DNA from 3 places in the Mesorhizobium sp. M1406 genome. Region 1 is predicted to be linked to each of the others. Evidence: predicted binding sites of a transcription regulator. Region 1 holds the regulator's gene; each other region holds the start of a gene.
What was found. Region 1 encodes PhoB, which activates phosphate uptake and scavenging genes when phosphate is short. Its sites were predicted from a motif close to TGTCATNNANCTGTCAT; they were not measured.
Positions count from the first base shown of each region.

Region 2: the regulator PhoB is predicted to act here: its motif matches at 4,689-4,705, upstream of NKH03_RS31330 (PhoX family protein).
Region 3: the regulator PhoB is predicted to act here: its motif matches at 4,216-4,232, upstream of phnF (phosphonate metabolism transcriptional regulator PhnF).

Region 1 covers NZ_JAMYKW010000001.1:271,472-281,127, reverse strand. Annotated here, with positions in the region: gene NKH03_RS01420 (ROK family protein) at 1-968, shown strand, start outside; gene NKH03_RS01415 (HlyD family type I secretion periplasmic adaptor subunit) at 1,085-2,404, opposite strand; gene NKH03_RS01410 (type I secretion system permease/ATPase) at 2,408-4,165, opposite strand; gene eglC (endo-1,3-1,4-beta-glycanase EglC) at 4,210-5,634, opposite strand; gene phoB (phosphate regulon transcriptional regulator PhoB) at 6,372-7,061, opposite strand; gene phoU (phosphate signaling complex protein PhoU) at 7,081-7,788, opposite strand; gene pstB (phosphate ABC transporter ATP-binding protein PstB) at 7,814-8,617, opposite strand; gene pstA (phosphate ABC transporter permease PstA) at 8,614-9,465, opposite strand; gene pstC (phosphate ABC transporter permease subunit PstC) at 9,469-9,656, opposite strand, start outside.
Region 2 covers NZ_JAMYKW010000080.1:2,433-12,088, reverse strand. Annotated here, with positions in the region: gene NKH03_RS31340 (phosphatidylglycerol lysyltransferase domain-containing protein) at 1-936, opposite strand, end outside; gene NKH03_RS31335 (flavin-containing monooxygenase) at 1,285-2,475, shown strand; gene NKH03_RS31330 (PhoX family protein) at 2,617-4,620, opposite strand; gene NKH03_RS31325 (hypothetical protein) at 4,915-5,385, shown strand; gene NKH03_RS31320 (hypothetical protein) at 5,704-6,159, shown strand; gene NKH03_RS31315 (LuxR C-terminal-related transcriptional regulator) at 6,235-6,897, opposite strand; gene NKH03_RS31310 (sensor histidine kinase) at 6,894-8,285, opposite strand; gene NKH03_RS31305 (hypothetical protein) at 8,458-8,799, shown strand; gene NKH03_RS31300 (phosphatase PAP2 family protein) at 8,814-9,533, shown strand.
Region 3 covers NZ_JAMYKW010000016.1:6,723-16,378, reverse strand. Annotated here, with positions in the region: gene NKH03_RS15750 (sugar ABC transporter ATP-binding protein) at 1-1,232, shown strand, start outside; gene NKH03_RS15745 (ABC transporter permease) at 1,229-2,194, shown strand; gene NKH03_RS15740 (zinc-binding alcohol dehydrogenase family protein) at 2,267-3,286, shown strand; gene phnF (phosphonate metabolism transcriptional regulator PhnF) at 3,442-4,191, opposite strand; gene phnG (phosphonate C-P lyase system protein PhnG) at 4,312-4,773, shown strand; gene phnH (phosphonate C-P lyase system protein PhnH) at 4,773-5,384, shown strand; gene NKH03_RS15720 (carbon-phosphorus lyase complex subunit) at 5,386-6,498, shown strand; gene NKH03_RS15715 (alpha-D-ribose 1-methylphosphonate 5-phosphate C-P-lyase PhnJ) at 6,495-7,406, shown strand; gene phnK (phosphonate C-P lyase system protein PhnK) at 7,403-8,179, shown strand; gene phnL (phosphonate C-P lyase system protein PhnL) at 8,183-8,890, shown strand; gene NKH03_RS15700 (DapH/DapD/GlmU-related protein) at 8,887-9,504, shown strand.

The sequences.
Region 1 (9,656 bases):
TGAATTTTCTCTCCGTCGCCGTCATCGACTACGCCGGCCAGGTGATATCGGAGGAACAGCGTCGGCTGGACACGCTGACAATGCCGCGCGACGCGCTGATCGGCGAATGCATGGCAATCGTGCGGCGCCGCTTCGAAGACCCGGACCTCGACGTGCGCAGCGTCGCCCGCATCGCGTTGGCAATCCAGGGCATCACCGACACCCGTGCCCGCGCAATGCTGTGGTCGCCGATCACCCCGCACACCGACATCGCCTTCGCCGACATACTCGAAGCCGAGTTCGGCATCCCCGCCACCATGGAGAACGACTGCAACATGATGGCGATCGCGCTGCGCTGGCGCGATCCCGATCGCTACCGCGACGATTTCATCGCCATCCTGCTGTCGCACGGCATCGGCATGGGCCTTGTGCTGAAAGGCGAGCTGTTTACCGGCACCCATTCCTCGGGCGGCGAGTTCGGCCACATGATCCATCAGCCAAACGGTGCGCTGTGTCGCTGCGGGCGGCGCGGCTGCGTCGAGGCCTATGCCGGCAACTACGCCATCTGGCGCAATGCAAGGCAGATGGGCGAAGACGCGGAACCAGTCGCCGATGTCAGCGACGCCGACATGCGGGCCCTGGCAACCGCGGCACGCGAAAGGGATGGGCCCGAGCGCGAGGCCTATCGCAAGGCCGGTGAAGCGCTCGGCTACGGTCTCGGCAGCTTGTTCGCGCTGATCGATCCGGCGCCCGTTGCCATGGTCGGCGTCAGTGCCGCCGCCTTCGACTTGATCGAGCCTGCATTGCGGCAGGCCATTTCCCAGACCGCCGGCGGCCAGCACTCGGAATCGATCTCCTTCGACACCGAGCCGAACGAACTGCCGCTGATCCGCGAAGGCTGCGCGATGCGCGCGCTGACCTTTGTCGACCAGGAGATTTTTGCACCCGGCGCGCAGACGAGAGGGAGCGTCGGAAAGAGCGTTGCGTGAGGACCAGGGTCAAAAACCAATCATTCTAAACGACCGAGTTCGACCCTGAGCGGAAGTTCGCACGCCCTCGGTTGAACTCTCATACCCAGCCCTGGTGATTGCGCGGCCCGCAACATCTACCGCTCGGTGAAAGCGCGAGCGAAGGAATCAAGCATCGGCCGTGCGAGATACTCGAAGAAAGTCCGGTCGCCAGTTCTGATGAACGCCTCTACCGACATTCCGGGGTAAAGCTGCTCCGCTTTCACGCCGGGCGGCAGGTCGGCGGCAATCTTCAGCTTGGCACGAAAATAGGGTTCATGCGTAGCCTCGTCGATGAGCCGGTCCGCGGAAACTTGGGTCACGATGGCTGAAATCTCAGGGGTGAGCCGCATGTTCAACGCGGACAATCGCAATTTTGCCGGCTGGCCGATACGAACCTGATCGATGTCTTTCGGCGGCAGCCGTGCATCGACTATCAGGCCCGATGCCGTAGGCAGGATCTCCATGATCTTTTCGCCTGGGGCAATCACGCTGCCCTTGGCATTGTAGGTGGACGACACCACGATGCCCGCTGCCGGTGCCTTGATCGTCGTCCGCCGCAGCACTGCCTCGGATGCGCGCATCTGTTCGTCAATGTCGGCCAGCGAAGAATGCACCTCGTCGAGCTTCGTCAGGGCTTCCTCCACGCGTTGCGTGGTCAGGCGCTCGATCTGCTCCTGGGCTTCGACGATCTCGGTGTTGGCCGATGCAAGATTTGCCTCCAGCGCCCCTGCCTGCCCGACGAGATCGGCCTCGCTGCGCAAAAGCTGCGAATATTCGGTGCGATTGGTGAGGCCTTTGTCCAACAGGCCGGTCTTGATGCCGAGTTCTTTCTTCACGACTTCGGCCTGTTGCTGAATGGCCTGTTTCTGGGCCTGCAATCCCACGACCGACTGGCGATGCATGGCAACCCGTTGCCTGAGGATCGATTGTTCCGATCGAAACCGGGCGAGCCTGGCGTTGAATTCCTTCTGCTGTTCTTGAACCAGAGTCTCGAAATCGTGCTGGAACGGTGGTGGCGCAGCCTCCGCGATTGGCGCAAGCCGGTCCAGTCCGTCGCGCTCCGCCTCCAGCCGCGAGGCGCTGGCCTTGAGCGCGACAGACTGTCTCGCCAGTCGGTTGAGCTCGGCTTGCGCGGCTGTTCGATCCAGTATGATCAGATCCTGGGCCTGTTGCACGCGATCACCTTCATGAACCAGCAATTCCTGGATGATGCCGCCTTCGGGATGCTGAATGAGAATGTTGCCGCCCGTCGCCGAGATCGTGCCTTGCGTGATCACCGCTCCGGACAACGGTGCACTGACCGCCCAATAGCCAAGGCAACCCACCAATATTGCTATTGCCGCGTATCCGGCGAATGCCACCCGCCGGATGTCGGTGCGTGCTTTGCCTTCCCAGACAAGACTCTGTGCTGCCATCTTCTAGGATCCAAAGCGGACGCTATGAGGGGTGCTGCGGATCGTCGTGGCAAAAGACCCTGTCACCACCGTGTCGCGCTGTGGGGGAAGGCCGTTACCGGCAATCGACCGCCGCAATACGTCGCCGCTTGGACCGAAGGCTTCGATCACTCCACCGCGCAGAAGCATCACGCGGTCGCAGGCCGCGGCGATCGAAGGGCGGTGCGTTATCAGGATTGTCGTAACGCCCGCCGCTTTCGCGGCGGCAAGCACTTCTTCGAGCGCGGCTTCGCCGCTGCCGTCGAGATGGGAACTGGGCTCGTCTAGAACCAGAATACGCGGATTGCCGTAGAAGGCGCGCGCCAGCCCGATCCTTTGGCGTACGCCGCCCGACAGTGTTCTGTCCGACGGACCTATTTTGGTCTGATAGCCGTCTCGCTGCTCCAATATCAGCTCATGCGCCTGGGCATTCTTTGCCGCTTCGACGATCGAGGTGTCACTTGCATCGGGTTCAAAGCGGGCGACATTTTCCGCGATCGATCCGGGAAAGAGTTCCACCTCCTGAGCGAGGTATCCGATATGACGGCCAAGCTGCTTCTCGTTCCAGGTTCTGAGGTCGGCGCCGTTGATCCTGATGCAGCCGCTGGTCGCTTGGATCGCACCGACAAGCAATCTTGCCAGGGTGGACTTGCCGGCTCCGCTTGGACCTATTATCGCAACCGCTTCGCCGGCGCCGATGTGGAAGTTCAGTCTCTTGATGATGGGTTCGGTGCCGGGCGTGGCGTTCGGCGCGACAAAGATCAGGTCCTGCACGACGATTTCGCCCGACGGATCCGGCAATGTCAGTTTTTGCGTTTGTGCCGGATGGGCGGAAAGCGCCTTGTCCAACCGCTTCCACGATCGTCTGGCGTCGACGATCTGGCGCCATGAACCGATCAGTTGGTCGAGCGGCTGCAGCGCGCGGGACGACACCAGGGAAGACGCGAAGATCATCCCGGCCGTCATCTTCCCTTGCAGCACGAGCCATGCTCCGACACCCAGTATCGCCAGCTGAAGCATCATGCGTACGGCTCGCGACGTTCCGCTGAAAATCGCGTTGGCCATGGACGAACGGTCATGAAGAATTAGCGCCTCCGCCACGTGCCTACCCCAGACGCGCGCGGCGTTTTGGACCATGCCCATGGCGAGCAGCGTCTCCGCGCTGCGGGCAAAGGCCTGCTCCGACAGGCTGGCGACAGCCGAACGTTCCGCGGACAAAGCGTCGTTCCTGCCGACGGCAAGCTGATTTGCCACGACCAGCGCAAGCAACAGCGCAACTCCTGTCAGCGTAAGCCAAAACAGAAAAGGATGGATGAGGTACAGCAGGGCGAGGAAGAACGGAGCGAACGGCAGGTCGAACAAGACCGCCGCGCCGCGTGACCTGATGAAGGCGCATACCGAGGCAAGGTCGCGCAGTGGAGACAGAGCTGCGCCGCCGGCGTACTTAGCCTCAAGCGAGACGGCGAATGTCCTCGCGCCCAATCTGTTGTCGACCGTGGCTGCAACGCGCTGTGTGTAAACGGAGCGGACCGTATCGAGGAGACCGAGAAAGGCGAGCGCGAGAACCGCGATAGCAGAGAGGTAGAAAAGCGTCTCGACGCTGGAGGACGGCAGGACGCGGTCATAGACCTGCAAGAGATAGAGGGGGATCACCAATAGCAGGATGTTGATGAGGAACGAGAAAACACCGACATCTACGATGGCGCGCCTCAAGACTGCCCGCAGACCAGACTGTGCAATCATTCCCGCGCTCCCAACGGCTCATGGCCCCAACGTGAGGGCGTCGCTTAGACCGAATGGTCGGCCGCGATGTCCAAGGGGTGGTGCTGCAGGTCGTCCAGCGTATAGGCGCGGATGTAGTCGATTTTCATCTCCGCCGGCGTCGCCAGATGGTCAGGAGGCTGGCCGGCAATGCCGCCCACCGCGAGATTTGCCAATATGTACATGGGGTCGTGCATGTCGGACGGCGTTGCCGCTTGGGCGACCTTTACACCATCGTAGGTCCAGACAAGCTCATCCTTCGTCCAGAGCAGGCCATAGGTGTGGAAACCGTCGGTGTCCGCAACGTTCACCGTGGACGAAACCTTCGTGTGCGCTCCCGTCTCATTGGTATGCGCCGTCATGTAGAGCGTGTTCAGGTCCTGGCCGCGCGTTTCGACAACGTCCAGCTCCGGCGGCCACGATCCGTCTTCCGGAAGCAGCCAGAAGGCCGGCCATGCTCCGGCTGTTTCGGGCAGGTCCGCCCGCATTTCGAAATAGCCATAGGCTTGCGCGAAGGTGTCGTGCGTCGTCAGGATCCCCGAGGTGTATTCGTAATTGTTGATCAGAGGCTTGATGTCCTCCGGCGCCTGCGCCGCGGTGATGGTGAGGACGCCGTTTTCAACGCTGAACGGGTGGACGGAACTCGTCGGGCCATAATTGGCGTCGACATACCATTGCAACTCGCCATTGCTGCTCAATGTGCTGCCGTTCGGCGCTCCCCACCAGAAATTGGAATTCCAGGTGCCGTCCTGTCCGTTCCGAAGGCTCAGCGTGTTAAATTCGTCGGAGAAGGACAGCGTCATTCCGGACTTGTCTATCGGCAGCTCGAACTGGGTGGGCTGCAACTTGTCGATGGTCGTATTCTTGAACACCAGGATCTCGTCGGATCCGAGGTTCAGCATCACGTTCGATTCCACCTGAACCATCTGTGAACGGACGGCATCGAACGAAGTGAAGTCATAGCCGTTAAGGCGGACCGTATCGGTCGCACCGAAATCGAAGATAAGATCACTTCCATTTCCTTTAGAGATGGCGAAAGTGTCGGCGCCGTCTCCGCCGATCAGGACATCGTCGCCCTTGCCGCCATCCAGCGTCTGATGACCCGACCCGCCCTTGATGATGTTGTCCAACGCATTTCCGAACGCATATCGATTGGCGCCGGTAACGACGAGGTTCTCGAAATTGTCGGGGAGCTTGTAGCTCATCCATGTGTCGATCGTGTCGATTCCTGCCCCAGGATCCTCGACCACCTTATTGTTGGTGGAATAGAGGTGATAGTAGTCGTCGCCGGCGCCACCGTAGATCGTGACCTTGACGCCGGTGTCTCCCCAGAAGGAGTCGTTGCCGGAGGTGCCATGCAGTTCCGGTCCAGACCCAGTGGCCGAGAACCAATGAGTGGAAGCGCCGGTGTAGGGAAGAGGGATGCCTTTGGCGTTTACGACGGTGCTCATCAGAAATCCTTCCTCATGGTATCCGACCTGGTGAAATCATTCGATACGAGTCCCAGCGACTGCTTCCCAAGCAACGTTGCAACGGATGAAATAGTTCCAGGGAATCGTCATCCGATCCGAGATAATATTGACCATTCGGCGCACATACACTGAATAAAGAGAAGGAATCCGTCCTCCGTCAAAAATGTAATTTTAATAAAATTCTATATTTATGTGAAAGTCGCGTGCTTTGACGGATATAGATAAATGCATTAGTTCAATCCTCGCTAGAAGGAGCACGATTTGGAGGGCAGAGTTTTACGGGCAAAATGGCGATTATGACCGACTAATCGCGAACCGTTCTTCCCGCGGCCAGCCGGACACAACAGCAGTTTGAGAGATCGCAGAGCAATCGAGTTGTGAGGGGACCGACCAGTTAGCCACGCACAATCAATTCCAGCATGGCTCACTCCGCTGCGGACGTTTCGCTGCGACCGGGCAACGACCGCGAAGGGTCGGTTAAAGATTTCAATCCCGCCTGCTTGAATGTCCGCCATCGCTTTTTGGATGCCAGAAGCCGCCTGTCGCCTTGGCCCAAATGCGGTCATTCGAAAACTGATGGGATGACCGCTCCTGTGCGCCACATGCTCGTTCTCCACCGATGAGACGAATGCAACATTCCACCCTTCGCGGCCGTTGGCGACCGCCTGCTGACCGAGCTTGAACCTGGGTTCCGATTTATCGGGATGGGATGGGAATTAATCTTCCCTGATCGCGTAGCCTGCACCTCGAATGGTGCGGATGACGTCGGGCATGCGGCCGTTGTTGACCGCCTTGCGCAGCCGGCCGACATGCACGTCCACCGTGCGTTCGTCGATGTAGATCGTCTCGCCCCAGACATTGTCGAGCAGCTGGCTGCGCGAGAACACGCGGCCGGGATGGCGCATCATGAATTCGAGCAGGCGGAATTCTGTCGGCCCGAGCCGGATCTCGCTCTTCTTGCGATAGACCCGGTGCGATTCTCGATCGAGCACGATGTCGCCGACCTTCAGCACGCTGGACAGCACTTCCGGCTTGGCACGGCGCAGCAGCGCCTTGACCCTGGCCATGAACTCCGGCGTCGAGAAAGGCTTGACCAGATAGTCGTCGGCGCCGGTCGAGAGGCCGCGCACGCGGTCGCTCTCCTCGCCGCGCGCGGTCAGCATGATGATCGGCAGCCGCTCGGTCTCGGGGCGCATTCGCAGGCGCCGGCAGAGTTCGATGCCGGAAACCGCCGGCACCATCCAGTCGAGCACCAGAAGGTCGGGAACGTTCTCCTGCAGCCGGATCTCGGCCTCGTCGCCGCGCGTCACCACCTCGACCTGATAGCCCTCGGACTCCAGATTATAACGGAGCAGCACGCCTAGCGGCTCCTCGTCCTCCACCACCATGATGCGTGGCGCGATCATCGGCTGGTCACCCCTATCGTCATGCCGCCGGCGCGGACATTGTCGTCTCGTCCTGCTTCGGACGATTGGCCGGCAGCTGCGTGCCGGTCAAAACATAATAGGCATTTTCCGCGATGTTGGTGACGTGGTCGCCGATGCGCTCGAGATTCTTGGCGCAGAACAAAAGATGCGTGCACGCGGTGATGTTGCGCGGGTCTTCCATCATATAGGTGAGAAGTTCGCGGAACACGGAGGTGTATTTGACGTCGATGCGTTCGTCGTCGGCACGCAGTTTCGCCAGCGCGGCGGCGTCACGCGCCGCATATTCCTCGATGACGCCCTGCACCTGGATCAGCACCAGCTGTGCCATTCCATCGATCGAGTGCGAAAGGTCGCGCGGCGTAACGCTGAGGCCGACAGTGCCGACGCGCTTGGCGATGTTCTTGGCAAGGTCGCCGATGCGTTCGAGATCGCCGGCCATGCGGATCGAACCGACGACATGGCGCAGATCGTCGGCCATCGGCTGCCGCTTGGCGATCAGCGTGATGGCGCGGTCGTCGAGCTCCCGCTGGCGCGCGTCCATGATCGCGTCGTCAGAGACGACGCGCTGTGCCAAGGCGTTGTCGGAATTCAACAGCGCCTTGGTCGCACCGCCGACCATCGAGCTGGCGAGATCGCCCATGTCGCTGATCAGTTTGCTGATCTGACCGAGATCCTCGTCGAAAGAAGCGACTGTGTGTTCGCTCATGATCCTGTTCCTCGTATGCCTGAGCTCAGCCGAAGCGGCCGGTGATGTAGTCCTGCGTGCGCTTCTCGCGGGGCGACGTGAAGATCTTCTCGGTGCGGTCGAACTCGACCAGCTCGCCCAGATACATGAAGGCCGTCTGCTTCGACACGCGCGCCGCCTGCTGCATGTTGTGGGTGACGATGACGATCGTGTAGTCGGCTTGCAACTCGTCGATCAGCTCCTCGATCTTGGCGGTCGACAGCGGATCGAGCGCCGAGGCGGGCTCGTCGAGCAGGATGACTTCCGGCTTCACCGCCACGGTACGGGCGATGCAGAGTCGCTGCTGCTGGCCGCCTGAGAGGCTGAGGCCGCTGGCGTCGAGCTTGTCCTTGACCTCGGTCCAGAGTGCCGCGCGCTTCAGCGCCTGCTCGACGCGGCCGTCCATCTCGGATTTGCTCAGCTTCTCGTAGAGCCTGATGCCGAAAGCGATGTTTTCATAGATCGACATCGGAAATGGCGTCGGCTTCTGGAACACCATGCCGATCTTGGTGCGCAGCAGGTTGAGGTCCTGCGAGCGGTCAAGAACGTTCTGGCCGTCGAGCAGCACCTGACCTTCGGCCGTCTGCCTGGGATAAAGCTCATAGATGCGGTTGAAGACGCGCAGCAGCGTCGACTTCCCGCAGCCCGAAGGCCCGATGAAGGCGGTGACGCTGCGCTCCGGCAAGGACAGCGTGATGTCCTTCAGCGCCTTCGATTGGCCGTAGTAGAAATTGAGGTTCTTGACCTCGATCTTGGCCTTGGCGGTGGCCTCGGCGGCGATCGTCATGTCTGGAGACAACATCTGGCTCATTTGTCCTCTCTGCGTCCGGTCAGGCTGCGCGCAACGATGCTGAGCGCGAGAACCGTCAATGTGATGATAAGTGCGCCGGTCCAGGCCAGTTGCTGCCATTCCTCGTAAGGGCTGAGAGCGAATTGGAAGATGGTGACAGGCAGGCTGGCCATCGGCGCGTTGAGATTGCTCGACCAGAACTGGTTGTTGAGCGCCGTGAAGAGCAGTGGTGCCGTCTCGCCGGAGATACGGGCGATCGACAGCAATATGCCGGTGACAATGCCGGAAAGCGCGGCGCGGTAGGCGACCGACTTGATGACCACCCAGCGCGGCGCGCCGATCGCGGTGCCGGCTTCGCGCAAGGCGTTCGGCACCAAATTGAGCATGTCTTCGGTGGTGCGCACCACAACCGGAATGACGAGGATGGCGAGCGCGACAGCACCGGCGATTGCCGAGAAATGCCCCATCGGCCGCACCATCAGTTCGTAGACGAACAGGCCGATGATGATCGACGGCGCCGACAGCAGGATGTCGTTGATGAAACGCACCACGGTGGTCAGCTTGGAAAAGCGACCGTATTCGGCCATGTAGGTGCCGGCCAGTACTCCGATCGGCGTGCCTACGATGACGGCGATGATCGTCATCACCACGCTGCCATAGATGGCGTTGAGCAGGCCGCCGGCGTCGCCGGGAGGCGGCGTCATCTGCGTGAAGACGTCAAGGGACAGGCCGGCGGCGCCCTTGTAGACCAGCGCGCCGAGGATGAGCGCCAGCCAGGCAAGTCCGATGCCCGCCGCAGTGACGCACAAGGTCATCATCACGGCATTCTTCCTCTTGCGGCTCTGGTGAAGCGATGTGGCTGTCGACATCGGTCAGGCTCCGGTGCGGGCGTCGATGCGCATCAGCATGTAGCGGGCGATGGCAAGGATCAGGAAGGTGATGACGAACAGGATCAGGCCGAGCGCCACCAGCGAAGACGTGTAGAGGTCGCCGACGGCTTCGGTGAATTCATTGGCGATGGTCGCGGAGATCGTCGTTGCCGGCGCGAACAGCGAGGTCG
Region 2 (9,656 bases), on a different contig from region 1:
GAACGCCGCCTGGCCTTGCAGGTTGAACCTGCGGCGGTTGACCCAGGCAGAATCGTAGGCGCGCTGGAAGGTGTTACGCCAGAAATCGCTTTCGGGAAATCCGCTCGGACCGATATCGACGAGCGGCGACAGGCCGAGCGTCACCACCGAGATGCCTTGCTCGCGAAAACGGTCGACGGCGAATTTGGTCAGGCCGATCTCGGCATGCGGCGAGGCATCGATATGCTTGCGCTTGAAGGCGGTGGTGTAGCCGATGACCTTGCCGTCGCGATACAACGGGTCGAAGTCGAGCAAGGCGACCAACTCGCCATTGGGGCCATGCAGGACGAAACGGCGCATATCGATGCCGAGATGGTCGGCGAACGGGCGGTTGAGAAAGCCCATTTCCCTACGCTTGACGATGCGGTCGCCGCGCCAGTTGTCGGAGAGCCGGGCGATCTCGTCGAGGTGGATCGTACGCTTGTCCTCTTCGAACGAGAAGCCCTTCTTCAACAGCCAGCGCTCGGAGTAGCGCACGGTCTCGTTGCGCTTTCCGGAAAAATCATGATCGGGCAGGGTGAGGCGGGTATCGATGCCGAGCCGATTGACCTTGTAGCCGAGCCCGGCCAGCACGCGCGCGGTCTCCTCGCCGATCTGCACGAACCACGGGCTTCCGCCGGTCTCGACGAAGCGTCTGATGTAGTCGGACCGCAGCATTGGAGCCGCCACCGGGTCGCCGAGCGCGAAATGATGCTTCATCTTGGTGCCGAAGGCGATGTAGCCGTCGGCGTCACCGAAATAGGAAAGCTTGTTCTGAACGGCGCTGGAATAGGCGAGCGAGAAGTCACCATGGCGGCGAACCAGCGCCAGGCGCTCGACATGCGTCAGCTCCTGCCGCGCCACCTTGGGCGCGGCGCCCTCTAGGATTTTGTCGAAATAGATCCGCAAGGAGGGCATGGTCGAGATTCCGCGTGCCGCCATAGCACCGCGCGTTCAAGACGCGCAAAGGTGCTGTAACACTTTGATTCTGCGCATGACCTTGAAAACCGAACCCTGACTCCGGGCATGCGCGTGGGGATGACAGAGACCAGCCCCCAAGGCCTCGAATCAATCACATTGCCGCGACCTGATTACCGCTGATATCGCGCATATGCCATACAGAGCGCAATCGCGGCCCAATGGATGGCTCGAAAATCGTATGGCTGGAAAATCGGCGGCGGTTTGCTGTATGGATCCCGCGCGGGATCAAACGGTTACAGCACCCTGCGAGCTTGCTGCAATGGTCGAATGGGGATTCGAGGGTGAATGACTGATACGACAATCCGATCGGTTGCGGACCTGCCGATAACGGTCGAGCCGGCAATCGTCGTCGGCGCTGGTGTTGCCGGGCTGGTCGCGGCGCATGCCTTGATGAACGCCGGCGTGCCGACGGCAATTCTGGAAAAGGAAAGCCGGCTGGCCGAGCCCTGGCATCGGCGGCATCAGCAGTTGCATCTCAACACCCACCGCGATCTTTCTTCGCTGCCCGGCCTTGCCTATCCCCCCGGCACGCCTGCCTTTCCGCAAAGGACGGCCGTCATCCGCCACATGAATGATTTCAGTGGGGAGAACCGGCTGCCGGTGCAGTTTGGCGTCGCTGTCGAAGAGATCACCTTCAAGGGCGATCATTGGGCGCTGCGGACCAGCGCCGGACCGCGCCTTGCCCGCAATGTCGTCATCGCCACTGGCCGCGACAGGCTGCCGTTCATTCCCGAATGGAAAGGCATGAAGGATTTCGCCGGCCGCATCATCCATTCGGCGGATTTCGGCGACGCGCAGGGCTATGTAGGCCAAAAAGTGCTGGTCGTAGGCGCCGGCAATTCGGGTTTCGACGCGCTCAATCATCTGGCCGGCATAGACACGGCAGCCATCTGGCTGTCGGCTCGCAACGGCCCCGCTTTGCTGCCCAAGCGGGTCGGCAAGGTCGCAGTACACAGGCTTTCGCCGCTCATGGCGCGCTTGCCGTTGTGGATCGCCGATATGGTGATGGCGGCAACGCAGCGCCTGGTTTTCGGCGACTTGACCAAATTCGGCCTGCCGCCAGCGCCCTCGGGCGGCGCCAGCCGGTTGACCTCTGACTATACCGCGATCGCCGCCGACGACGGCGCGGTCAGCGCCATCAAATCGGGCAAGATTACCGTGGTGCCAGCCATACGGGAATTCACCCGCGACGGCGTGATACTGGCCAATGGCAGTCTGGTCTATCCCGACATCGTCATTGCGGCGACAGGCTATCGCACCGGGCTGGAGCCCATGGTCGGCAAGCTCGGCGTGCTCGACGGCAAGGGCGTTCCGCTCTTCAATGGCGGCCAATCCGATCCGAAATTCCCCGGCCTGTGGTTTACCGGCATGCGGCCAAGCATTCGCGGCTGTTTCGCCAATGCCGGCATCCTGGCCAAGGCGATCGCCAAACGGATTGCAGGTTCCGCTGGCGCCTCGTCCGGTGCCTCACGCTGATTTCGGCTCGAGCCGCCGGAACCCACGACCTCCACTAGCGTGTCATCCGCGACCATTCCGGTATTGTGCGTCGCGAGCAGGGTGAGCGCCAGTTCTCGCGCGCTTCCGCCGGTCCGTTGAGGTGCGAACGGGTGCCTGACATCAGACCGCGATCTTGCCGCCACCCTGTTTGGTGATGGCGACCACCGCTGGCCGCACCGGCATGTCGGGCTTGAAGTCGGGCCAGCGCGTCGACAGGTCCTCGTAGTAGGATGGGCGGCCGAACGGCTCCCAGTCCTCGCCGCCATCGCCCGGATGCTGGACGGCGACGAAGGCGGTCTGATCGTCCGGTGCGAACAGCGGACCGCACATTTCGGCGCCGATCGGCACGCGGAAGAACAGTTTCGAGGTCGCCCGCGCCGACCCTTCGGTGTCCACCGCCCACAGGCCGTCGGTGCGGCCGGTGGCTTTCGGGCCCTGGCCGTCGGTGGCCACCCACAGGCGACCGGCCGAATCGACCGCGCAATTGTCGGGCATGCCGAACCAGCCATTGGCCGTCGTCGCCGTCGAGAAGGTGGCGCCGACATCGGCCACGGTGGGATCGCCGCATTTCAGCAGCACTTCCCACTTGCCCTTGGCAGCGGCGAAATCGCCGCCATCCTCCGATATCTCGATGATGTGGCCGAAGGCGTTTTCGGCGCGCGGGTTGGCGGCATCGACCTGGTCTGCCTTGCGCTTCGAATTGTTGGTCAGCATGACATAGACCTTGCCGTTGACGGCATTGGGCTGGATGTCTTCGGGGCGGTCCATCTTGGTGGCGCCGAGCAGGTCGGCGGCACGGCGAGTTTCGATCAGCACGTCGGCCTGGCTGGCAAAGCCGTTTTCGGTCGTCAGCGGCCCCCGGCCGAAGACGATCGGCAGCCATTCGACCGAACCGTCGTCGGCGAACCTGGCGACATGCAGCGTGCCGTCGTCGAGAAGGTCCTTGTTGGCGGCATGGTCGTTCGGATTGAACGCCGCCTTGGTGACGAATTTGTAGACATAATCGAAGCGCTCGTCGTCGCCGAGATAGAAGACGACGCGGCCGTCCTTGGCGACGATCGATTCGGCGCCCTCGTGCTTGAAGCGGCCCATGGCGGTGCGCTTCCTCGGCGTCGAGGTGGGGTCGTTGACATCGACCTCGACGATCCAGCCGAAGCGGTTGGCCTCGTTGGGCTCCTTGGCGAGATCGAAACGATCGTAATGCGCGGCCCATTCATAGGCGCCTTCGGGAATGCCCAGGCGCTTGTAGTTGGCGGCCTCCTTGTGGCCCTCCGGCAGGTCGCCGGAGAAATAGCCGTGGATGTTCTCCTCGGCCATCACATAGCTGCCCCAGGGCGTGACGCCGCCGGCGCAATTGTTGAGCGTGCCGAAAACCTTGGCGCCGGACGGGTCGGCATTGGTCTTGACGCGGTCGTGGCCGGCGACGGGACCGGACAGCGCCATTTCGGTGTTGGAGGTGATGCGGCGGTTGAGCTTTCCGTCGCGCACCACCTGCCATTTGCCCGAGACCTTGCGGATCTCGACGATGGTGCCGCCATGGGCTGCCATCTCGACATCGACCTGCTCCTTCGAGAGCGGTGCGACTTCGGCCGACTTCTTGCCGTCCTTTTCGACGATCTTGACGATGCCCGGGAACATGAGATGCGGGTTGGTGTATTCGTGGTTGACGACCAGCAGGCCATGTTCGGCCGAACCGTCGATCGCGATGTAGCCGACATAGTCGTTGTTGTAGCCGAACTGCTTCGCCTGAGCCTGCGCCGACTGTTTCGCCGGGTCGAACTCCGGCGAATCGGCAAACAGCGGATCGCCCCAGCGCAACAGCACATCGGCGTCGTAGCCGGGCGCGACATGGTGCTTGTCGTCGATGCCGGCCTCCAACTCGTCGAACGCGAAGGCCGAGCCTTCCGCAGCCCGGGCCTCGTCGGCGCTGACCAGCGCCAGTGGGCTGACGGTGGCGGCGATAGCCGAGACGGCCAGCGAGCCCTTGAGGAAGCCACGGCGCGAGAACCGCGCGGCGATGATCTCGCCCATGGTGCGGTTGTCGGTGGGGTTGGTTGCCGGGCCGTCGTTTTCCTCGAGCAGGCTGGTGCGGAATCGGGCGTCGGGAGAGCGATGTTCGGTCATCTGGGGCTTGCCTCTGGCTTTGGGGATGGCTGGAGCGTGTTGCCTGTTTAACCCCTTATATCCGATCGATCACATTTTCGTGACAGCTCAGGCCGCTTTCAACCGCGTTCCACGACCTCGGCAGCCGACCCTTTCGCAACGGCGCAATGCGAGGACCAAGGTCCCTGATCGGACCAAGCAAAGGTCCCTGTTGGCGCGGCATCGGTCGTAGGCCCCCTATGCCAAAGCCGCTATGCCGGCAATGGTCGGCCGCTTGCCAATTTCGGCATCGGCCTGATGAAGAGGAAGACCGGGATGCGCGGATCGATCCCCACCCGCTATCGCTGGCTGACTCTGAGAGCGACATCGGCGTTGGCGCTGGCCGTCGCCCCCTATCAACCCGCCTTCCATGACTCCGCTTCTGGCATCGTTGCCGCGGCCGCGCACGCCAAGGATGGCGGACATGATGGCAGCGGTGGTGGAAGCGGTGGAAGTGCCAGCGGAAACAGCGGCAATTCCGGGCCCGGCGGCGGCGGCGATGGCGCCGGCAACGACCATGGCGGAACCGACAATTCCGGATCCGACAACGGCGGAGCCGGTCATCATGTCAATGCGGCCACTGGCGACAAGGTCGAGGTGGACGGCGACAAGATCAAGGTCGAGCATCCCGATGGCACCACGGAAGAGATCGAGAATGATCGTTTCGAGATGAAGGATGCCCTCGGCCGCACGACCATCGAACGTCCGGCGACGGCGCGCGATTTCAGTCGCCTCCAGGCATTGTGAGGCAAGGCCAGCAGGCAGCGGCCCGGCCTCACAAGTCACCTCCGCCGCCCCCGGCGGAGGTGACTTGATGTCCGGCGTCTGCCGCCGCCAGGCATCGGGAAAGCCAGTTTCCCGATGGCCATCGGCGGTCGCGCCGCCGTTCATACGGCACCTATTAGCACATGTGTAGGACTTTAGTCCAACCTTGCGCTTCCAAAAGTCCTAGGAGACAACCGCAACGGTCGGAGGTCGCTTCCGGGCACCACGTCTTTCGGCGATGTTGGTTGCAACTGCAGCGTTTGAGAGTGGGCGGGCCGGGCTCAATCGACGGAGATCAGGATGCACAGATCGCTCACGACCCGTTGTTGCCGGCTTGCGCTCAAATCCGCGGCTGCGCTGGCGTTGACCATCGCTCCCTATCAGATTGCCTTCGACGGCTCCGTTCCCGGGATTTACGCCGCCAGCGCACAGGCAGAAAAGGGTGGCAATGGCGGTGGCAACAGCGGCGGTGGAAACGGCGGCAACAGCGGTGGCGGCAATGGCGGCAACAGCAGCAGCGGGAATGGCAACAGTGGCAATGCCGGCCAGTCGGGAGCCAACAGAGGTAAGAACGACAATAGCGCGAGCCATGTCAAAGAGGTCGACGTGACAGGCAACAAGATCACAGTCCGGCATCCCGATGGCATAACGGAAAAGATCGAGAATGGTCGTTTCAGGATGGAGGATGCATTCGGTCGCACGATCATCGACCGCCGGGCCACGCCGGCCGATGTCAGCCGTCTCAAGACCTTGTGAAGCTAGCCAACAGGCAACGGCCGGCTTCGCATGTCACCTCCGCCGCCCCCGGCGGAGGTGACCTCGTTTTGCGGCTTAAGACTGGTTCCTGTCGCGGTCGCGCGCCTCACGCATCATCAAGGCTGCTTCGGTGCGGTTTCGCACATTGAGTTTCGACAGCACGCCGGTCATGTGATGCTTGACGGTCTTCTCCTGAAGCTCCAGCCGCAAAGCGACCTCCTTGTTGCTCAGCCCCTCCGCCACCAGCCGCAGGATTTCCGTCTGCCGCTCGGTGAGTTGCCGCAGCCGGTCCGCTATGCCGTTGGTCGGCTGCTGGGACTGGAGATCCGAAAGCAGTCGGGCCGACAGCGTCGGCGAAAGATAGCTTTCGCCGGCCGCCACATTGCGCAGGATGTCGGCAAGCGCGCGCGATCCGATACCTTTGAGGACATAGCCGCACACCCCTGCGTTCAGGGCCATGGTCACATCGGCATTGGCCTCCGAAACGGTCAGCATGACGATCTTTTGGGCCGGATGGCCGGCGAGGATGCTTGCGACCGCGGCCAGACCGCCGCCCGGCATTGAAATGTCGAGCAGCAATATGTCGGGCCGCACCGTCGCGGCGATGCGTTCGGCATCCTGCGCCGTGGCACCCTCGCCAGCTACCTCGAAGCCTCCGATCTCCGACAGGCTGCGCGTCACACCTTCGCGAAAGAGGGGATGATCGTCGATAATGGCGATGCGAATGGCGCCAGTCATGCTTGCTCCTCGACCGATAGACGGATCACCAATCGCGTGCCGTGCGGCCCGGTCAAGGTTTCAAACTGGCCGCCAATGCTTTCGACCCGCTCTCTGAGACCGGCGAGCCCGAGGCCCTCGTCCCGTGCGGGATCGAAGCCTGGCCCGGCATCCGATACTTCAACGAAAAGCCTGCCACCCTTCATCCCGGCACTCACCGCCTGATCCTTGCCTCGCGCGTGGCGATAGGCGTTGTTCAGCCCTTCCTGCACGAACCGATAGATGCTGATCTTCTCCGAGGCGCCAGGTTCTGGCAACTGCCCGGCCAGCGTGAGGGTCACGGACGTTCCCGTCCGCAGCTGGTGTTCGTTGACGGCCAGCCGAAGAATGTCGCTCGCGGCAGCCGTTTCGATCTGCGGCAGGACCAGGCCGGTGCAGATACCGCGTATTTCGCGCAGCGCATCCTCCAGTGTCTTGCGGATCATCGCGACCTCGGTCGAGCGGCTTTCACCCGAATGGCCATCGCCGGAAAACACCGGACTATCCATGCGCAGCGCCGCCAGCGCCACGAGTTGCGCCGGACCGTCATGGAGATCGGCGCCGATGCGTCGCAAATATCTTTCGTTGAGCGCGGTGGCGCGACGGGACGCCCTCTGCACGCGCAGTCGCAAGGCGCTGTTCTGCGTCACCAGACCCTGCAGCTCCGACACCTGGCGGCGCAGCGCCCCGCGCTGATCGTCGATGGTGCGGCTGCCGCGCAGGACGATGCCCGACAGGAGCAGGAAGGCCGCCAGCGTCGCGCCGGCCACGACCAGCCAGCTTGACCACAAAGCGGAAGCCAGCGTGGCTTTGAAGTCGTCGGCGATCTCATAGAATTCGGTGACGGCCACCACCTCGCCGGACCACGGCTCGCGCACGGGATTGTAGATCTCCAGCAATGGCAGGCCGGAAGCCCTCTCCTCATCTTCATCGTCATCGAACGTATTGAATTCGGCGACGACACTGCCCTCGAAGGCGGAACGCAGGTTGTCGCTCGGATCGAAGCGGCGGCCGATCTGCGCCGTCTCCTTCGCATAGAGAATCGTGCCGTCGCGGGTCCAGAGCTTGAACGATACGAGGCGCTTGCCGAGCGCGCCCTGGCCAAGCGTCTCGTCGAGCGCCTGCTTGACGGAGTCGCTGAGCTCATGCTGCTTGCGCAAATCGGGAAGCAGGGGCGCGATCACGCTGTCGACATACAGCGCCGTCGTGGCGGCCGAATTGCGGATGACGCCATCCCGGATCTGACCCGTCACCCAGGCGCCCACCACCAGCATGACCGCGAGCAGGCCAAAGCCGCCGGCAACGACGAATTGCAGAGCAAGGGAAAGCTCGCTCCAGCGCCGCGCCAAGTTTTGAAAAATACGAATCATGATCCCCTGACCGCCCTTCAAATCGATAGGTTGGGCGATTTCAGCACATTGAGCTTCCGTCTTGCCGTTGCCAAGACCTTACGTTTGGTCGAGGTCGCTTGACGTCCCGGCGCGCTTCGGAAACAACGTCCGCGACACACGCGGCGGAAGCCGTTCGAGAGAGGATGAAACGTTGAGTTTTTCGGGATTGCTGCAGCTCGGCTTTTCGACTGTCATTTTCCTGCTGGCGGCCACCGCGGCCAAGCAATGGGGCCTGGCGCCGAGCCTTGGCAAGATCCTGCTGACGCTGGCGCTCTATTCCTTGGGCAATCTGATCATGCTGCGGCTGATCCGCGAATTCGGCATGTCGGTGTCGTTCAGCCTGTCGGCGGTCATCCAGCTGGTCTCGGTGAATGCCGTGGCACTCGTCTTCTTCGGCGAGCGCGTCAACGCGTTGCAGGCGACCGGCATCATGCTGGCAATCGCCGCGGTGGCGCTGATCACGCTCGGGCCCTATCTGCAAGGTCGGTTGTAACAGGCGAGTTGCCGATGAAGAACGCCGCGAACACACTGCTTAACCGGATCGAATTCCCGGTGCTGCTGGCCGGCCTTGCCATCGCCGCCGGCCTGTGGGGCTTCGAGGAGTTGATGGAGGTGGCGCGGGCCACCACGCCGCACGCTTTCGACACCGAAATCATGCTCGCCTTCCGCAAGGCGGGTCAGCCCGACAGCCCGATCGGCCCGCCCTGGCTGGAAGGGGCGATGCGCGATATCACCAGCTTGGGCAGCGGCAGCGTGCTGGTGCTGATCGTAACGGCGGTAATCCTTTATCTCTTGCTTATCCGCAGGCCGGCGACCGCCCTTTTTATCTTCGTGGCGGTGGCCGGTGGTCAGGTCCTGTCGAGCCTCCTGAAAGCCGGGATCGATCGGCCGCGCCCCGAACTCGTCTCGCATCTCGTCAACGAAACAACGCTGTCCTTTCCGAGCGGCCACGCCATGTTGTCGGCGGTGACCTATCTGACGCTCGGCGCGCTGGCCGCGCGCTTCCTGCCGGGGCGAACGACGAAGATCTATGTGCTGTCGCTGGCGGTGCTGACGACGCTGCTGGTCGGCATCAGCCGCATCTACCTTGGTGTGCACTGGCCGTCGGATGTGCTGGCCGGCTGGTGCGCCGGCTTCGTCTGGGCCATGCTGTGCTGGCTCACTGCCCGAGCGTGGCAGCGATGGCGCGGGCAGCGCCCGAACGGCGACAGCGAGACTGGAGATTAGATCAGCCGGTTGATCAGCCCGTGCCCGCAGCCCGTTAGCAGGAAAACCGCGGACAGCAAGGCTGCCGCTGTCACGAAGGTCTTGAAAACAGTCAACGCGTTACCTCCCACTCCAGATGGGACA
Region 3 (9,656 bases), on a different contig from region 1:
GGCACCTGACGGTCGCCGCCAACATGTTCCTCGGCGAGGAGAATTCCCGCTTCGGCATCCTGCAGCAACGCGCCATGGTCAAGGAAGCGCAGAAGATCATCGACGATCTCGGCTTCGACCTGCCGGCACACGTCACGCTCGGCGACCTGACCATCGGCCAGCAGCAGCTGATCGCCGCCGCCCGCGCCACAGTGCGCGGCACCAAATTCCTGATCTTCGACGAGCCTACCGCCTACCTCACCCGCAAGGAGACTGATCAGCTCTTCACCCTGATCCGCCGGCTGAAGGGCGAGGGCGTGACGATCATCTACATCAGCCACCGTATGGAAGAGGTGTTCGAACTCGCCGACCGCGTCTCGGTACTGCGCGACGGCACGCTGGTCGGCACCCGCAACATCACCGAGACCAACGACGCCGAGCTGGTCAAGATGATGATCAATCGCTCGATCGAGCAGATCTATCACAAGGAACATTTTACGCCCGGCGCGGCGATCCTCCAAGCCACGAACCTCTCCGGCAAGGGGTTCGAAAATGTGTCGATGACGGTCCGCGCCGGCGAGATCGTCGGGCTCTACGGCCTGATCGGCGCCGGGCGCAGCGAGTTCGTCACCACGCTTTACGGCCGCCACCGTAAATCGGCCGGCCAGATTCTCTGGGAAGGCAAGGAGGTTCAGGTCAATTCCGAGCATGACGCGATCAAGCTCGGCATGGCGCTGGCGCCGGAAAGCCGCCGCGACCAGGGCCTCTGCCTCAACCTGCCGGTCGGACTCAATCTCAACCTGCCGATCTACAAGCGCATTTCGAACAACCTGCTGATTTCGAGCGCGCAGGAAAAGACGCAGGCCGATCGCCAGATCGCCGATCTGCGCATCAAGACGCCGACGCGCGGCGCGCTGGCGTCCAGCCTGTCGGGCGGCAACCAGCAGAAGATCGTCATCGGCAAATGGCTGGCCCACGGCGCCAAGCTGTTCATCTTCGACGAGCCGACGGTCGGCGTCGATGTCGGAACCAAGGCCGAGATCTACCGTCTGTTCGGTGCGCTGCTGTCGAAGGGCGCAGGCATCATCCTGATCTCGTCCTATCTGCCGGAAGTCTACGAACTCGCCGACACGCTGCATGTGTTCCGGCGCGGCAAACTGGTGGCGACACACGGTTTTCGCGCCGCCAGCCACGAGGACATTCTCACGCAGGCGCTCGCCGAGAAACAAGAAAAGCAGGGAGGACAGATATGAGCACCGAGGCGATTGCTGTCGAAAAGCCGAAGCGCAACTATAACGTCCTGTTTGGGCTGACGCTTTTGGCGCTGCTGGTGCTGCTGTGGATCGTGCTTTCAGTGGCGACGCCGAGCTTCGCCTCCGGCAACAACATCGCCAACCTTTTGCGCCAAGGCTCGATGATCGCCATCATGGCGGTCGGCCAGACCTTCGTCATCATCACCGGCGGCATCGACCTGTCCGTTGGCGCCGTTGTCGGCTTCGCCACCGTGGTCGTCGCCATGATGATCAACGCCGGCTTCCCGATCTGGCTCGCAATTCTGGTGACATTGCTGGTCGGTGTCGCCATCGGCATGTTTCACGGCTTCGGCATAGTCAAGATGGGCCTGCCGCCGTTCATCATCACGCTGGCGACGCTGACCTCGCTGCGCGGCATCGGCCTTTTGATGACCAACGGCAATTCGATCAACATCAACAGCGACACCTTCACCGCGTTCTCGCGCAGTTCCTTCATCGGCATCCCCAACCTGTTCTGGATGGTGATCCTGGTCGGCATTCCGGCGTATATCTTCCTGCATCACAGCCGCTGGGGCCGGTACCTGTTTTCGGTCGGCTCCAACGCCGAGGCGTCGCGCCTGTCCGGCGTCAATGTCCAGCGCACCATCTACATGGCCTACACGCTGTCCGGCCTCTGCGCGGCGTTCGTCGGCGTGTTGCTGGCCGCCCGCATCGGCATCGGCAACCCGACCCAGGCCGAAGGTTGGGAGTTGCAGGCGATCGCTTCGTCGGTGATCGGCGGCACCTCGCTGTTCGGTGCCGTCGGCTCGGTTCATGGGCCGCTGCTTGGTGCCTTTATCCTGGCCACCATCAACAACGGCGCCAATCTGCTCAACGTCAACTCGTTCTGGCAGCGCATCATCACCGGCGCGCTTATCATCATCATCGTCTACTTCGACGGGCTGCGCCGTCGCGGCAAGTAGGCCGAACCCAAATCGGTCGCCGGCCCGACATGACTGCCGGGCCGGCGATTTCACTACAGACTGGAATTGCGCATGAAAGCCGTTGTTTGCCGCTTACCCGGCGATCTTGTTGTGGAAGACCGTCCAGCGCCCGGCGCGCCACCTGCCGGCTGGGCACTGGTGGCCGTCAGCCATGTCGGCATCTGCGGCACCGACTACCATATCTTCGAGGGCAAGCACCCGTTCCTCGCCTATCCCCGCATCATGGGCCATGAAGTGGCGGGAACAATCGTCGAGACCGGTGAAGGTGTCGATCTTGCCGTTGGCGAACCGGTCGTCATCAACCCCTATCTTTCCTGCGGCAAGTGCATCGCCTGCCGGCACGGCAAGCCGAATTGCTGCGTCAGGATCGAGGTGCTCGGCGTGCATCGCGACGGCGCCATGTGCGAACGCATCCTGGTGCCGGCGCAAAATCTCTATCCCACCAATGGCCTGTCGCTGGCGGACGCCGCCGCCGTCGAGTTCCTGGCCATCGGCGCGCATGCCGTGCGGCGTGCACGCGCCGATTCCGGCGCACGCACGCTGGTCATCGGCGCCGGCCCGATTGGGCTCGGCACCGCCATCTTCGCCCGCATCGCCGGTCTCGATGCGACGCTGCTCGACATGAGCAGCGAAAGGCTCGCCTTCGCCGCGAACGAGCTTGGCTTCCAAACCCTCGACGGCTCGCGCGGCGCGGTGCCCGATCTGGTCAAGGAGGCGACATCAGGCGAAGGTTTCGATGTGGTCTTCGATGCCACCGGCAACACCCAGTCCGTGCAGTCGGCCTTCGCCCATGTCGCGCATGGCGGAACATTGGTGCTGGTCAGCGTCGTCAAGGACGACATCAGCTTTTCCGATCCGGAATTCCACAAACGCGAGATGACGCTCATCGGCAGCCGCAACGCGTTGCGCGCCGACTTCGATCACGTCGCCGCCTCGATCCGCAACGGCGCCGTGCCGCTGGCCAAGCTCGTCACCCACCGCACCACGCTGGCCGGCACGCCGCACGATCTCGCCCGCTGGGCGCACGAGAAATCCGGCCTGATCAAGGCCGTGATCGAGGTGGGGTCATAACACGGCAGGCGGTGAACCCGGTCCGAATTGACGACGCCCCGCGCAGATCGAAGCCGGTTCTCAAATGCGCCGACGCTGACAGGTGAGCGCGACCGAACTGGCCTGATATCAGCGTGAGTCAGATAAATCACAGTCTCGTATAAGGTCGGCACTCCCTACAGAGCTGACAATTTGAGTTCGATGCGCTCGGCCGGGAAGCGCGACTCGGAAAACTGGATCGGCTGGCCGTCCGGCGTGACATTGACAGCGACCGTGACCAGCACGATGGCGCCCGGCTGCAGGTCGAGGTCGGCAAGGTCCGCCGCATCGGCATGGCGCGCCGACAGCACGGTCGATTGCCTGAGATAATCGTCGATGCCGAAACGGGCCAGCGACGCGGTGATCGAACCGGTCTCGGCCATGGCGGCATCGATGCCGGCAAAGCGCCTGGCATCGAACCAGCCGGCAGCGCGCGACACCGGCCGCCCATCGGCTTCGCCGCGCGTTTCCAGGCGGATCACGTCGGCCCCCTTGGCGAGCCCCAGCCCCTCGGCAACGCGCTGGCTGGCCGGCTCGACCGAGGAGGCAAGCAGGACGATGTGCCGTTCCGACGTCTGCCCTTGCAGGCCTGTCGAAAAGCGTGTGCGCGCGCCGATCGGATAGGACAGCCGCTTGCGCGACCGCACGAAGGTGCCACGCCCCTGCTCGGCCCGCAGCACCCCTTCCTGCACAAGGGCTGATATGGCGCTGCGCACCGTGTGGCGGTTGACGCCATAGCGCTCGGCCAGTGCCACCTCCGGCGGCAGCGCTGCGTTTTCGGCGAAATCGCCGATGGCGATCGCCTGTAGGATCTTGTCGGCGATCTGCCGCCACAGCGAAACGCCGCTGCGTCGCTCGATGCTGTCCGCTGCCAGCCGCCCGACCATTGATTGCCCCCAGCCTTTTAGCCCTGTCATCCACCCGTCATGGACTCGCGCTAGATAATGGGTATAATTTGTATAGTTGTCTATATCAATAGACGAATTTGGCCACAAGGACTATTGCTCATGCGAGGACAGGAAGCCCGCGACCAGGCCGAGCGCAAGGCCGCCATGGCAACACTGGCGCAATCCAGCGCCGATGACATCGTGCGGCTCTGGAACGAGGCCGGACTGCCTTCGGAAGCAGAACTGCTGCGCGGCCCCGAAACCGGCGTGGTCACCGTGCGCGGCCGCATCGGCGGTGGCGGCGCGCCCTTCAATGTCGGCGAGGCGACCGTCACCCGCGCCACCGTCCGGCTGCCGTCCGGGCAGGTCGGCCATTGCTATGCGCTTGGCCGCGACAAGCAGAAGACAAGGCTTGCGGCCATCGCCGACGCACTGTGGCAGGACCCGGCCCGCCGCAACGAGGTCAAAACCAGGCTGATTGCCCCTCTCCGGTCGGCCCTGACCACCGTCCATGAAAAACGCCGCGCCGAGACGGCGGCAACGAAGGTGGATTTCTTCACCATGGTTCGCGGAGAAGACTGATGGACATCGCAGCCCAATCGATAGACGGCGGTTTCGCCGATCCGGTCTTCAACGCACAGACCGTGTTCCGCGCCGTCATGGACGCAATGGCGCGGCCGGGCAGCGTGCAGCCGCTGCCGGCCCTCGCCCGCCCGCCGGCGCCGCTATCGGCAACCGCCGGCGCCATCGCGCTAGCGCTTTGCGACAACGACACCCCGCTCTGGCTCGATCCGGCTTTGCAGGCTTCCACTGCCATCAAATCCTGGCTCGGTTTCCACACCGGCGCGCCGCTGGCCAACACACCGGCCGATGCGCATTTCGCGTTTGTTGCAACGCCAGCCGAGATGATGGCGCTCGACGGCTTTTCGCAAGGCACCCAGGACTATCCCGACCGTTCGGCCACGCTGATCCTGCAGATCAGCGATCTCGTCTCCGGCACGCCGCTGTTGCTCGAAGGGCCCGGTATCGAAACCAGCGCCACGATCGCGCCGGCACAGATGCCGCGCCATTTCGTCGAACAGTGGAAGCAGAATATCAAGCGCTTTCCGCGCGGCGTCGACATCATCCTCGCCACATCGGACGGCATTGCCTGCCTGCCGCGCATCACGCGCATCAAGACGACGGAGGCGTAAGATGTATGTCGCGGTAAAAGGCGGCGAGGCCGCAATCGCCAATGCGCACAGCCTGCTTGCCGACCGCCGGCGCGGCGACCGTTCGGTGCCGGCACTCCGCCTCGACCAGATCGTCGAGCAACTGGCGCTCGGCGTCGACCGGGTGATGAGCGAAGGCTCGCTCTATGACCGCGAACTGGCCGCACTCGCTATCGTCCAGGCGCGTGGAGACATGATCGAAGCGATCTTCCTGGTGCGCGCCTATCGCACCACGCTGCCGCGCTTTGGCTACACCAAGCCCATCGACACCGCCAACATGCTGGTCGAGCGGCGTGTGTCGGCGACCTATAAGGACCTGCCCGGCGGCCAGTTGCTCGGCCCGACCTTCGACTACACCCACAGGCTGCTCGATCCCGAGCTTGCCGGTGGCGCTGATGTTGCCGAACCCTTGCTGCGCGAGACGGAAGCGCAAGCCATGCCGCGCGTCTCGGCGATCCTCGCCCGCGAGGGCCTGATCGAGCCGGACGGCGACATGCCGCAGGATCACGTCCCCGGCGACATCACCCGCGAGCCGCTGGAATTTCCGATGGCGCGCGACATTCGCCTGCAGGCGCTGTCGCGCGGCGATGAGGGATTCCTTCTGGCGCTCGGCTATTCCACCCAGCGCGGCTATGCCCGCAACCATCCCTTCGTCGGCGAGATCCGCATCGGCGAGGTCGAGCTCGAGCTCGACGTGGCCGAACTGCCCTTCGCGGTGCCGCTCGGCATTGTCCGCGTCACCGAATGCCAGATGGTCAACCAGTTCAAGGGGTCGGCCAAGGCGCCGCCGCAATTCACCCGCGGCTACGGCCTCGTCTTTGGCCAGAGCGAGCGCAAGGCGATGGCGATGGCGCTGTGCGACCGCGCTCTTCGTGCGACAGAACTCGGCGAGGATGTCGTCGCGGCCGCCCAGGACGAGGAGTTCGTCATCTCGCATTCCGACAACGTCCAGGCGACCGGCTTCGTAGAACATCTGAAGCTGCCGCACTATGTCGACTTCCAGGCCGAACTCGACCTCGTGCGCCGCATGCGCGCCGAATACGACGCGCGTGAGAACCCTGCGAAGGTCGAAGAGAAAAGGGAGGCCGCGGAATGACCGCTCAACCGACAGACATCGCCACCTACAACTTCGCCTATCTCGACGAGCAGACCAAGCGGATGATCCGCCGGGCGATCCTCAAAGGCATTGCCATTCCCGGCTATCAGGTGCCGTTCGCCTCGCGCGAAATGCCGATGCCCTATGGCTGGGGCACCGGCGGTGTCCAGGTCACCGCTTCGATCATCGGCCCCGACGATGTCTTGAAGGTGATCGACCAGGGCGCCGACGACACCACCAACGCGGTGTCGATCCGTGCCTTCTTCAAGAAGGTCGCCAATGTCGCGGTGACCACCGATACAGCCAGCGCCACTATCATCCAGACCCGCCACCGTATTCCCGAACATCCGCTCACCGCGGGCCAGGTGCTTGTCTACCAGGTGCCGATCCCCGAACCCCTGCGCTTCCTCGAACCGCGCGAGACCGAAACGCGCAAGATGCATGCTCTGGAGGAATATGGCCTGATGCACGTCAAGCTCTATGAGGATATCGCCAAGCACGGCCGCATCGCCACCACCTATGCCTATCCGGTCAAGGTCGAGGGCCGCTACGTGATGGACCCGTCGCCGACGCCAAAATTCGACAATCCCAAGATGCACCGCTCGCCGGCACTGCAGCTGTTCGGCGCCGGCCGCGAAAAGCGCATCTATGCGGTGCCGCCCTTCACCGCCGTGGTCAGCCTCGACTTCGAGGATCATCCGTTCGAAGTGCAGACCTTCGACCAGCCCTGCGCGCTGTGCGCGGCCGAGAATGTCTATCTCGACGAGGTCATTCTCGACGATCACGGCGGCCACATGTTCGTCTGCTCAGACACTGACCACTGTGAGAAGCGGCGGGCGGACGGCCATCGCGGCCATCTTGCCCCTGAAACTCATCTTGCCCCAGGGAATATGGAGCCGGCGCGATGACCGACGAACCGCTGCTGCGCGTCTCCGCGCTCTCCAAATTCTACGGCTCGCGCGTCGGCTGCGACAACGTCTCCTTCGACCTGTGGCCGGGCGAAGTCCTGGCTGTCGTCGGCGAGTCCGGCTCCGGCAAGACGACATTGCTCAACTGCCTGTCGACACGGCTGCTGCCGAGCTCCGGCACCGCCAGCTACCGCATGCGTGATGGCCAGTTCCGCGAGCTCTATCGCATGAGCGAGGCCGAGCGCCGCTTCCTGATGCGCACCGACTGGGGTTTCGTCCACCAGAACCCCGCCGACGGCCTGCGCATGACGGTGTCGGCGGGCGCCAATGTCGGCGAGCGGCTGATGGCGGTCGGCGACCGTCACTATGGCAAGATCCGCGCCACCGCCGTCGACTGGCTGTCGCGTGTAGAGATCGACGAGGACCGCATCGACGACGAGCCGCGCGCCTTTTCCGGCGGCATGCGCCAGCGCCTGCAGATCGCCCGCAATCTCGTCACCGGGCCACGGCTGGTGTTCATGGATGAGCCGACAGGCGGCCTCGACGTCTCGGTCCAGGCGCGCCTGCTCGACCTGCTGCGCGGTCTGGTCACCGATCTTGGTCTGGCGGCCATCGTCGTCACCCACGACCTCGCGGTGGCACGGCTCCTGTCGCAGCGCATGATGGTGATGAAGGACGGCCGCGTCGTCGAAAGCGGTCTCACCGACCGCGTGCTCGACGATCCGCGCGCGCCCTACACCCAGTTGCTCGTTTCCTCGATCTTGCAGGTGTAAATCATGCCAACGCCGCTTGTTGTCTCAGACGTCGCCAAGAGCTTCACCATGCATCTGCGCGACGGCATCAAACTGCCCGTCGTCGCCGGTGTCTCGTTCTCGATCAGGGCCGGCGAATGCACCGTGCTCGGCGGCCCGTCCGGCGCCGGCAAGAGCTCGATCCTGAAGATGCTCTACGGCAACTATGCCGTTGACGAAGGCCAGATCATCGTCAGCCATGATGACGGGCTGATCGACCTTGCCACCGCCAGCCCGCGCACTGTGCTTGCCATACGCCGGCAAACGATCGGCTATGTCAGTCAGTTCCTGCGCACCGTGCCGCGGGTCTCGGCGCTCGATGTCGTCGCCGAACCGCTGGTCGAGCGTGGCGAGGACCGCGAGATTGCCCGCGGCAAGGCACGCGCTTTGCTGGCGCAGCTCAACCTGCCGGAGAAACTCTGGGCATTGCCGCCTGCGACCTTCTCCGGCGGCGAGCAGCAGCGCGTCAACATCGCACGCGGCTTCATCACCGAGCACCCGATCCTGCTGCTCGACGAACCGACCGCTTCGCTCGATGCCAGGAACCGCGACGTGGTGATCGAACTCATCGCCGCCAAGAAGGCGGCGGGTGTCGCCCTGCTCGGCATCTTCCATGACCACGACGTGCGCGAGGCGGTTGCCGACCGCATCATCGACGTCACCGCTTTCGCTCCCGGAAAAATCGCCGCATGACCAAGAAGCTCTCGGAAGCGCCGCTGGTCCACCCGACGGCGGACGTGCAGAACTCGACCCTCGGCCGCTGGACCGAGATCGCCGACCGCAGCCGGGTTTCTGAGAGCGAACTCGGCGACTATTCCTACATGATGCAGGACTGCGCCGTCTGGTGCGCCACGATCGGCAAGTTTTCCAACATCGCGGCAAGCGTACGCATCAACGCCACCAACCACCCGACCTGGCGGCCGACGCTGCACCATTTCACCTATCGCGCCTCGGATTATTGGGACGACGCCGAGCACGAGAGCGAGTTCTTCGCCCAGCGCCGCGCCAGGCGGGTCAACATCGGCCATGACACCTGGCTCGGCCATGGCTCGACCATCTTGCCCGGCGTCACCGTCGGCGATGGCGCCGCAGTCGGCGCCGGCGCCGTCGTCTCGAAGGATGTCGCCCCCTACACCATCGTCGCAGGCGTGCCGGCCAAGCCGATCCGAGAGCGCTTCGACCGCCGCACAGCCGAACGCTACCAGGCGCTTGCCTGGTGGGACTGGGACCATGCCAGGCTACGTGCCTGCCTAGAGGATTTTCGGGAAATGTCCGCCGAGGCGTTTTTGGAAAAATACGAAGGATAGTTCTTCACATCATCGTCATGGCAGCCGCATGGGAGGACCTGTTCGATGACTCTCTCAAGCTCTTCGAGCAGCAGGCTCCCGTGATCGAAAGCAAGGCTACGGCCTTCTGCAGCTTCAGGGACATGGAGCACTTCGAGGAACTGCTGGTCCTG